2 regions of the Streptomyces sp. NPDC047085 genome follow, and region 1 is predicted to be linked to the other one. Evidence: riboswitches for the same ligand, from Rfam matches in the RefSeq annotation. Region 1 holds a riboswitch; the other holds the start of a gene.
What was found. A riboswitch is a leader RNA that binds a small molecule or an ion and turns the genes downstream of it on or off. The one in region 1 is predicted to bind cyclic di-AMP.
Positions count from the first base shown of each region.

Region 2: another riboswitch for cyclic di-AMP. It lies ahead of ABZ865_RS11985 (NlpC/P60 family protein); the one in region 1 lies ahead of ABZ865_RS38315 (transglycosylase SLT domain-containing protein).

Region 1 is NZ_JBEYUW010000018.1:9,500-14,950, forward strand. It holds gene ABZ865_RS38310 (polyprenyl synthetase family protein) at 154-1,164, opposite strand; cyclic di-AMP (ydaO/yuaA leader) riboswitch at 1,807-2,037, shown strand; gene ABZ865_RS38315 (transglycosylase SLT domain-containing protein) at 2,040-2,525, shown strand; gene ABZ865_RS38320 (HAD family hydrolase) at 2,567-3,379, opposite strand; gene fahA (fumarylacetoacetase) at 3,705-4,922, shown strand; gene ABZ865_RS38330 (M56 family metallopeptidase) at 5,201-5,451, shown strand, end outside.
Region 2 is NZ_JBEYUW010000003.1:186,604-192,054, reverse strand. It holds gene pcrA (DNA helicase PcrA) at 1-1,040, opposite strand, end outside; cyclic di-AMP (ydaO/yuaA leader) riboswitch at 1,302-1,475, shown strand; gene ABZ865_RS11985 (NlpC/P60 family protein) at 1,484-2,704, shown strand; gene ABZ865_RS11980 (tellurite resistance/C4-dicarboxylate transporter family protein) at 2,808-3,827, shown strand; gene ABZ865_RS11975 (hypothetical protein) at 3,805-4,158, opposite strand; gene ABZ865_RS11970 (NlpC/P60 family protein) at 4,588-5,451, shown strand, end outside.

The DNA.
Region 1 (5,451 bases):
CTCCGTGTACGCCTGCGGTATGACGCACGAGGGCGGTGTCTCCCCCGACCCGTAGGGGTCGCGGGGGGAGACACCGCCCTCGTCGTGTGCTGCGGGCCGGTGGCCGGGCCCGTGGAAGGTCCCGGCAGGGCCTGGCAGGACCTGGCAGGCGTCCTAGCCGGCGCGGTGCACCACGGCGTCGCAGAGCTCGGTCAGCGCCGTCTTGGCGTCGCACTCCCGGAGCGGGGACAGCGCGGCCCGGGCCTCCTCCGCGTACCGGATGGTGTCCCGGCGGGCCTGCTCCAGCGCGGGGTGGGCGCGCAGGCCGGCCAGCGCCCGGGCGTGCCGGGTGTCGTCGCTGAGGTCGGAGTCCAGCAGCTCGCACAGCTCGATGTCCTCGGGCAGACCCAGCCGGGCGGCCCGCTCGCGCAGCCGGAGCACGGGCAGGGTGGGGATGCCCTCGCGCAGGTCGGTGCCCGGGGTCTTGCCGGACTCGTGCGAGTCGGAGGCGATGTCCAGGACGTCGTCCGCGAGCTGGAAGGCAACCCCGAGCCGCTCGCCGTACTGGGTGAGCACGTCGATGACCGTCTCGTCGGCGCCGGACATCATCGCGCCGAACCGGCAGGACACGGCCACCAGGGAGCCCGTCTTGCCGCCCAGCACGTCCAGGTAGTGCTCGACGGGGTCACGGCCGTCCTGGGGACCGGCGGTCTCCAGGATCTGCCCGGTGACCAGCCGCTCGAACGCGAGGGCCTGCACCCGGACGGCCTCGGGGCCGAGGTCGGCGAGTATCTGGGAGGCGCGGGCGAAGAGGAAATCGCCGGTGAGGACCGCGACGGAGTTGCCCCAGCGGGTGTTGGCGCTGTCCACACCGCGCCGCACGGCCGCCTCGTCCATGACGTCGTCGTGATACAGCGTGGCCAGGTGGGTCAGCTCCACGACCACGGCCGACGGCACGACGCGCGGCGCGTAGGGGTCGCCGAACTGGGCCGCGAGCATCACGAGCAGCGGCCGGAACCGCTTCCCGCCGGCTCGAACCAGGTGCTGCGCGGCCTCCGTGATGAACGGGACCTCGCTCTTGGTGGCCGCGAGCAAGCCTTCCTCGACAGCCGCCAATCCGGCCTGGACATCGGCTTCCAGAGCCTGGTCCCGCACGCTCAGCCCGAACGGCCCGACGACGGTCACGAGGGTCTCCTGTCTGCTGGTGCCTGCTGGCGATTACACGGTTTGTCGATAGGTCGTTGCCATCACTCGACTCAGCGTATCCGGTCCCCTTTCGATCACCGATAGCACCCACCGGTCCAGCCCGGGCGGTATCGGCATCACGGACGTGATGTTCTCCACCATCCGATAAGAACGGACATTTCCTTACTTAACGGGAAGGCGCGCCCCCTGTCGCCGGAATACACGCCGACCGGATGCGCGTTCGACAACCCGCAGGCAGTCCCGAACGTGAGGTCGAGCGCACCCCCAGAGGCGGCCCCGGAGGCAACCCCGGAGCCACCTCACCCCTCTTCAACGAAGGGCGCCGCCTCAGAGGTTCCGGGCCCGAGGGGACTTAAACCCACCAATGGCCCCATTAAGAGCGAATCCAACTAATCCCCCATGTCTGATTTTGCGTAATTTGCCGTTACGTGAATTGGGTCACTCACCCTCCCTGGCGGCCACACCGGCCCGGCCACCCTTCTCGCCTTGCCTGTCGGGCAGTTGAGGATTGGCAACCGCAAAGGATCAAGTACCCAAATCGGCATAGATCAAGGTCAACTAGGCCTTCTTGTGAATCCGGTACTTGTTCCGGACATGTGCTGTCGCATACGTTCCGGGCCGTCAGACGAACGCCGAATCCTGCCGCGTCTGACACCACCCATCGACGAACTCATTTCGTACGGCAGGAGCGGGGGACCCAGGTAAGCCGCCAGACCGGTCGACACGTGTCGCACCGGAACGGCTCGGGGTGAAGTCGCGCCTCCTCCAGAGCCCAACGGGCCTGGTGGCGCGGCCGGGCACCTCCCCGCCCGAACCCGACAGCTCACCTCGCAGGCGACGGAGAGGAAAAAGCCATGCCTGCTGCCGCTCAGCCCCGCCGCGCCCGCTCGTCCCGCCTCTTCCGCACGCTCACCGTCGTCGGCACCGGCGCCGCCGTGCTCGCCCTGCCGCTCATCGGGGCCACCAGCGCCTCCGCCGCCGGTTCCACCACCACGACCGGCACCACCCTGGCCGGGTACCCGAACAACCTCGACGGCTGGATCCGCGAGTCGCTCGCGATCATGGCCGAGAAGAAGATCCCGGGCACCTACAACGGCATCCACCGCAACATCATCCGCGAGTCGTCGGGCAACCCGCGGGCCATCAACCTCTGGGACTCCAACGCCGCCAAGGGCATCCCGTCCAAGGGCCTGCTCCAGGTCATCGACCCCACGTTCAACACGTACCACGTGGCCGGCACGTCCTTCGACATCTACGACCCGGTCGCGAACATCACGGCCGCCTGCAACTACGCGGCCGCCCGCTACGGGTCGATCGACAACGTCTTCGGCGCCTACTGATCCACCGGTCCACACGCGCGGCAGGCCCTGCTGAGATCCGGTCAGCCGGCCGGGAACAGTCTTTCGAGGACGACGGCGATGCCGTCGTCCTCGTTCGACTTCGTGACCTCGTCGGCGACGGCCTTGAGTTCGGGGTGCGCGTTGGCCATGGCGACACCGCGTCCCGCCCAGTCGAACATGGGGATGTCGTTGGGCATGTCGCCGAAGGCGAGGGCCCGCTCGGCCTCGATCCCCAGGTACTCGGCGGCCAGCGCCAGCCCCGTCGCCTTGGTGACACCGCACGGCTGGAGCTCCACGGTTCCCGGCCCCGACATCGTGACCGTCGCGAGCGAACCCACCACCGCGCGCGCGGTCGCCGCCAACTCGTCGTCGGACAGTGAGTGGTGGCGCAGCAGCACCTTGCTGATGGGCTCGCACCACAGGTCGTCGCGGCGGCCGACCCGCACGGCGGGCAGGGTCGGGTGCGGCATCAGATACCCGGGCTCGATCAGCGTGAGCCCGTCCACCCCGTCCTGGTCGACGGCCGCGTAGACCTGCCCCACCTCGGCCTCGATCTTGCCGAGCGCGACCTCGGCCAGCTCCCGGTCCAGCCGGACCGACCACAGCAGCCGGTCGGCCCCGGCGTCGTAGACCTGCGCGCCCTGCCCGCACACCGCGAGCCCCGTGCGGCCGAGGGCGTCCAGCAGCGGCCGTACCCGCGGGGCCGGGCGCCCCGTCACCACCAGGTGCCGCGCACCGGCGCGCGTCGCCCGCGCGAGGGCGGCGAGCGACCGGTCGGAGACGGTGTCGTCGCCGCGCAGCAGCGTCCCGTCCAGGTCGGTGGCGATCAGTGCGTACGCGGGGGGTGCGGCCATGATCAGAGAATACGGACATCGCGTCCCCTCGACTCACCGTGCGCTTCCCGGACTTGTGCACCGCCCGGCCCCAAGTGCCCCCTCCGCTGTCAGTGGTGGGCGTTACGTTGTTCTGGAGGCACTGTGGCCTGGGGGGGGGCGGTGCGGACGCGGACGCCGAGGGTGAGCGGGACGCGCAACGCGAGAGCTGCTGCGAACTCTTTAGACACCACGCGGGCAACCCCTGGGGCACTGCCCAAGACGTGCACCTCAGCCGTAACGTGTGGCGCGACCACATGGAACACAGCGCCATGCATGGCCCGGATGAGAGTGAGGCAGTAACCGCATGCCCCCCTTCGACGTCCCCGAGGGCGACCCCTTCGGTCCGCACAACCTTCCCTATGGCGTGTTCTCGCCCGCCGGCAGCACGGAGCGGAGGGTCGGCGTCCGGCTCGGTGACCACGTCCTCGACGCGGGCACCGCGGCCGCCGCGCTCGGCTCCCCGTACGTCTCCCTGCTCGCGCAGCCCTCGCTCGACCCGCTGCTGGCGGCCGGGCGCACCGCCTGGTCGGACGTGCGGCGCGCGCTGACGGCGTGGGTGACGGTGCCCTCCCACCGGTCGGCGATCGAGCCGCTGTTCCACCCCTTGTCGTCGGTGACCCTCCACCTGCCCTTCCAGGTGGCCGACTACGTCGACTTCTACGCCTCCGAGAACCACGCCCGCAACGTCGGCCAGATCTTCCGCCCGGACGCCGAGGACTCGCTGACCCCCAACTGGAAGCACCTGCCGATCGGTTACCACGGCCGCTCCGGCACGGTCGTGGTCTCGGGCACGGACGTCGTACGGCCGTCCGGGCAGCGCAAGGGCCCCGGCGACCCCGCCCCCGTCTTCGGCCCCTCCGTCCGGCTGGACATCGAGGCGGAGGTCGGCTTCGTGGTGGGCGTGCCCTCCGAGCTGGGCCGGCCGGTCGCGCTCGGCGACTTCCGGGAGCACGTCTTCGGGCTCTGCCTGCTGAACGACTGGTCGGCGCGGGACATCCAGGCCTGGGAGTACGTCCCCCTCGGCCCGTTCCTCGGCAAGTCCTTCGCGACCTCGGTGTCGGCGTGGATCACCCCGCTGGAGGCGCTGGAGCCCGCGCGCGTGGCGCCTCCGGAGCGCACGCACCCGCTGCTGCCCTACCTGGACGACTCGGCTCCCGGGATCGAGCCCGGCGGCTACGACCTGCGGATCTCCGTCGCCATCAACGGCCATGTGGTGTCCGAGCCGCCGTTCTCCACCATGTACTGGACCGCCGCCCAGCAGCTCGCCCACATGACGGTCAACGGGGCCTCGCTGCGCACCGGCGACCTGTACGGCTCGGGCACGGTCAGCGGTCCGGCCGAGAACCAGCGCGGCTCCCTGCTGGAGCTGACCTGGAACGGCCGTGACCCGCTCGAACTCCCCGACGGCAAGCGCACGTTCCTGGAGGACGGGGACGTGGTGACCCTGACGGCGTGGGCACCCGGGGAGGACGGGGGCCGGATCGGACTCGGGGAGGTCAGCGGGCGCGTCGTCTCGGGGTGAGGTGAGGGGCGAGGGGTCGCGGTCGGTTGGCTCGCGATCGGCCGGTTCGTGGTGGGGTGGTGCGCGACCGGCTGGTTCGCGGTCGGGTCGTGCGCGATCGGCGTGGTCCGGGGACGCGAACGTCGTGGTCCGGGGACGAGTTCGGCGCAGGACACCTGACGTGCGGCCCTGTCCCCGTCATACTGACGGGGACACGCACCACGCGACGCGCCCTCGGCGCGTCGGCCCGCACCACCCGACACCCGCACGCCTCTCCGACCAGGAACCGGAGCCCCGGCATGACCGTCTGCCTGCTCCTGCTGAGCGTCCTCGCCCTGACGGCCGCCGTACCGGCGCCGCGCGCGCTGACCCGGGCCGCGTGGCCCGAGCGGGAACCCGTGGTCGCCCTGTGGGTGTGGCAGTGCCTGGTCGCCACGGTCCTGTTGTGCTGTCTGACCGCGCTGGTGCTGGGCGCGGCGGCCGTCTTCCACACCGTCCGCGACCAGGTCTTCGCCCCCGCGCCGCCCGCCGTCACCGCCGCGTACGACCT
Region 2 (5,451 bases), on a different contig from region 1:
AGGATGTTGCGGATGGTCGCGCCCCGGAAGGCGTAGATCGACTGGTCCGCGTCACCCACGACGCAGAGTTCGGCGGGCGGGAGGTCGTACTCGTTCGGCGGGACGTCGGCGTCCTCGGAGGCGCGCTCGCCCGTGCCGACCAGTTCGCGTACCAGGGCGTACTGGGCGTGGTTGGTGTCCTGGTACTCGTCGACCAGGACGTGCCGGAAGCGGCGGCGGTAGTGCTCGGCGACGTCCGGGAAGGCGCGCAGCAGGTTGACCGTCGTCATGATCAGGTCGTCGAAGTCGAGGGCGTTGGCCTCGCGCAGGCGCGACTGGTAGAGCGCGTAGGCCTGGGCGAGGGTCTTCTCGAAGCCGTCGGTGGCCTGGGCGGCGAAGTCCTCCTCGTCGATCAGCTCGTTCTTCAGGTTGCTGATCTTGGCGCTGAAGGACTTGGGCGGGAAGCGCTTGGGGTCGAGGTCCAGGTCGCGGCAGACCAGGGCCATCAGGCGCTTGCTGTCGGCGGCGTCGTAGATCGAGAAGGACGAGGTGAAGCCGAGCTTCTTCGACTCGCGGCGCAGGATCCGCACGCACGCGCTGTGGAAGGTCATGACCCACATCGCGTTGGCGCGCGGGCCGACGAGCTGCTCGACGCGCTCCTTCATCTCGCCCGCGGCCTTGTTGGTGAAGGTGATCGCGAGGATCTGGCCCGGGTGCACGTGCCGCTCGGCGAGCAGGTGGGCGATGCGGTGGGTGAGCACGCGGGTCTTGCCGGAGCCGGCGCCGGCGACGATGAGCAGGGGGGAGCCGGCGTGGACGACCGCGGCGCGCTGGTTCTCGTTCAGCCCCTCCAGCAGGGCCGCGGCGTCGATCGCGGGGCGCGGGGCGCCGTCGCGGTAGTACGCGTCCCGGTCCGGCGGCACGTCGAACTTCCCGCCGAACAGATCGTCCGGAAGCGGCTCCGGAGCGTGATCGTCCTCGGGCGGCGGCGGGGGTTCCTCCTCGTGCCCGCGAGGGGTCTGGAGGTCCGCCAGGAAGCTGTCGTCAAAGAGGCTGCTCATCGCTCTCCGAGTCTAGGGCGCCGCACCGACAACCGGTCGCCGCCTCGGGAACATGGCCGGTTCGACGGAGGGTTGATCTTCGCCGCCCGGAGAGCCGACGGTCCCTCACGCAGCGGAATCACGCCGTGACACGGGAGCGTTCCCACGACAAGGTCACGAAAATGTATCGGACATATAGTGCACCAACCTTCACACGCGTCACACGAGTTGGCTAGGTTGCCGTCGGGCCGCACGCCCCCTTCCGGCGAACGTCGCCGAGTCGCGCGGCCTCCGCCGAGTCCGGCGCGTCGCTGCACGGCGCCCGGAGCCGGGGACCCACCGATCCCTGGGGTGAATCGGCCCACGTCCCGCCCGGGACGAGAGCCGTAGGGCACGCCTTCCGAACCATCCGCCCGAACCCGACAGCTAACCCGGTAGGCGGCACATGGAAGGAGTCGCCTCCCTTGGCGTCGCACCGCAAGCCGCGCCCCGCGGGCACACTCGGAGCCGGATTCCGCACCCCTGTCCTCGCCACCGCCGCCCTCACCTCCGTGGCCGTACTGTCCCAGACGGCCGAGGCCACCCCGTCCGCCGACGGGAAGCCGAGCCTGGAAGAGGTCGAGAAGAAGGTCGACGACCTCTACCGCCAGGCCGAGTCGGCGACCGAGAAGTACAACGCCGCCAAGGAGCGGGCCGGCAAGCAGCGCACGCGCGTCGACAGCCTGCGCGACGACGTCGCCCGGCGCACCGAACGGCTGAACAAGGCCCGCGAGGAGCTGGGCTCGTTCGCCGCCGCCCAGTACCGGACCGGGGCCGCCACGCCCCAGACCGCCACCTTCCTGCTCGCGAACGACCCGCAGGACTACTTCGACCAGAGCCAGCTGATGGACCGGCTGACCTCGCGGCAGAAGAGCGCGGTCGACGACTACATCACCGAGCAGTCCGCGACCATGAAGAAGCGGCAGGAGGCGGCCAAGAGTCTCCAGACGCTGTCCGAGTCGCAGCGCGAACTGCAGACCGCCAAGACCACCGTCCAGACGAAGCTCGCCACCGCGCGCGAGCTGCTGTCCAAGCTGACGGCCGAGGAGAAGGCGCGGCTGGCGGCGATCGAGCAGCGCAAGCAGCAGGAGGCCGCGCGCAAGGCGGCGGAGCTGGCGAAGCAGCAGGCGGCCGAGGAACGGGCACGGGCGGCGGCACAGGCGCAGCAGGACAGCGGTTCGTCGACGTCGAGCGGTTCGTCCACCTCCGGCACCTCCGGCAGCTCGGGGGGTTCGTCCACGTCCGGTGGTTCGTCGAGCGGTGGCTCGACGTCCTCCGGGACGTACGCCACCAAGGCGGAGAAGGCGCTCGCCTTCGCGCGGGCGCAGATCGGGAAGCCGTACGTGTGGGGCGCCACCGGCCCCGACTCCTACGACTGCTCCGGCCTCACCCAGGCCGCCTGGAAGGCCGCCGGCGTCAGCCTCCCGCGCACCACCTACGACCAGGTCGACGCGGGCACCACGGTCTCCCTCGCCGACGCGCAGCCCGGCGACCTGATCTTCTTCTACGACGATGTCAGCCACGTCGGCATCTACATAGGCAACGGCATGATGATCCACGCCCCCAAGCCCGGCGCGTACGTCCGCGAGGAGTCGATCTATTACGCCGGCGCATCGATCATCCACAGCGTGGTACGACCCGCCTGATCCGCCCCCTCTTCGTACCCCACTTCGTACCTCACGCGTTTTCGAGCCCCACGCGCGCGTGCCCTCCCGATGGGCCACGCGCGCGTGGGGCACGATCGGGCGCATGCCTGGCATCTCGGCTCTGCGTGCGTGGTGGACGGGGCGTCCGTCGGCGGCGGGGGCCGCCGTGATGGCGACCGGCATCGTGTCGATCGGCCTGCATCTGACGGGCGCCGAGACGCTGTCCCGGATCGCCCTGGGCCTGGCCTGCGCCGGCTGGGTGGCGCTGGGCGCCGACTTCGTCGTACGGCTGGTGGGACAGCGGCGGCGGTGGGTGGCCGAGGCACGCAGCCCGGGCGCGCTGACCGCCGTCGCCGCCACGACCGTGCTCGGCACCCGGATCTCGCTGCTCGGCGGGCAGACCCTGGCCGAGGCGCTGCTGGCGCTGGCGGCGCTGCTCTGGCCGGGGCTGCTGCTCCTCGTCGTACGGCACTGGGAGCGGCGCATGCCGGGAACGGTGTTCCTGTGCTGTGTGGCCACACAGGGGCTCGCGGTGCTGGCGGCCACGCTGGCCGCGGCGGAGACGACGGCGTGGCTCGCGCACGCCGCGCTGGTGCTGTTCTGGCTGGGCCTGGTGCTCTACGGCCTCGCCCTGGCGCACTTCGACCGGCGGCAGGTCGTCGAGGGGGCCGGTGACCACTGGATCGCGGGCGGGACGCTGTCGATCTCGGCGCTGGCCGGGGCGAAGCTGCTCTCCGCCGACAGCGCGCGGCTGTACCTGTGGAACGACGACGACCGCGGCGTCCTGCGCGACGTCACCGTCGCACTGCTCGTGCTGGACCTCGCCTGGTACGTCGTGCTGCTGGCGGCCGAGCTGGCGCGGCCGCGGCCGGGCTACGACGTGCGGCGGTGGGCGACGGTGTTCCCGATGGGGACGACGGCGGCGGCGATGCTGTCGGTCGCGGTCGCCCTGGACGTCGACTGGCTGCAGGGGCCGGGGCGGGTGCTGGTGTGGGTGTCGGTGGCCGCGTGGCTCGCGGCGGCGGCCGGCGCGGTGCTCGCGGCCCGCGCCGGAACCGGAACCAGCACGGGCGGGGGCGGGGACGGGACGACGCCGGGCATCACGTCCACAGCACGGCGATGAAGATGTTCGCCGTGGTCAGCCCGCCGACCAGGCCGAACAGGCTCTTGTCGACCTTCTCGTCGTCGCGCTTCACGTAGACCAGCCCGAGGATCACGATCAGCAGGGCCAGCTTCACACCGATCTTGACGGTGTTGACGTGGTGGTCCTCGGCCTGGTTGAGGCCGACCAGGGCCACGCCGGTGACCAGCATGGTGAACGCGCCGTGCAGCATCCCGGGGACGAAGCGGGCCGTGCCCTGGCCCATCGCCTTCATCTGGGTGAGGAAACCGCCGAGCAGCGCGGCGATGCCGATGATGTGCAGGCCGACGAGGAGATGGATGAGTACGTCCATGGGTCCGGAGCCTAATCAGAGGCATGGGGCCGCCTGTCGGCGGGCCCGGCGGAGCCGCCGTGGATCTTGCATATATGCGCTCCATAGCACCGCAGGCCTCCCTCATGCCCCCGCATTGCGCGCATCGGTCACCACGCTGCGTGAAGGTGACGACTCTGCCTCCGCAATCCGGTCACATACGGTCACGCGGCGGCCTGTCGAAGCCAGTTCCGTACACGCGTTACCAAGCCGTCACAGTCGGGCCTAGCGTCCTCCCCCAGGTGACCGGCTCCCCACCGCCGCCCGGGCCAGGGGCGGTCGTCGGCCACCACCGCCGAGGAAGGTCCGGCGGCGGCCCGTTCCCCCCGTGCGGGCCGCCGCCGGACGTACCCACCGCTCGGTCGTACGCGTCCTCGGCCGTACGAGTCCCAGGAAGGACGTGACGTCCAGGTGGCAGCCCACCGCAAGTCCCGACCGCGCCCGCTCGGCGGCAACACGGCCCGGACGGCCGCCACACTCGCCCTGGCGGGCGCGGCCACCGCCACGGTGTTCGACGGGACGGGACACGCCCAGCCGGAGCTGACCCCGGCGCAGGTGAAGGCCAAGGTGGACAAGCTGTACCAGGAGGCGGAGGCCGCCACGGAGAAGTACAACGGGGCGAAGGAGAAGGCGGACGCGGGCCGGCGCCGGCTGAACGCGCTGCGGGACGAGACCGCGCGCAAGCAGGTCAAGCTCAACGCGGCCCGGGAGGCGCTGGGTTCGTTCGCTGCGGCACAGTACCGCGACGGCGGGTTCGCCCCCGCCTGGCAGCTCGCGCTCTCCAGCGACCCCGACGCGTACCTGGACGGCGCCGCGTTCGCGGAGCGGGCCGGTGAGCGGCAGGCCGGGGCGGTGGCCCGGGTGCGCGAACAGCTGCGGGAGATCGAGCAGTTGCGCGGCGCCGCCCGCGTCGAGCTGACGTCGCTGCGGTCGCGGCAGGCGGAGCTGAAGCGGCAGAAGACGGCCGTCACCGAGAAGCTCACGGAGGCGCGCAGGCTGCTCGACCGGCTCACCCCGCGGGAACGGACCGAGGTCATCGGCGGCGCCACCGGCACCGCGCCGAGCCACACCTCGCGCTCGGCCTCGGACACCCGGGCACCCCTGGAGCAGGCAGGTACCGCCCCGGCGGCCGGCTCCCGGGCCGCGGCGGCCGTCGCCTACGCCTACCAGAAGCTCGGCAGCCCCTACGTGTGGGGCGCGACCGGCCCGAACGCCTTCGACTGCTCGGGCCTGGTCCAGGCCGCCTACCGCTCCGCCGGCGTCTCCCTGCCCCGC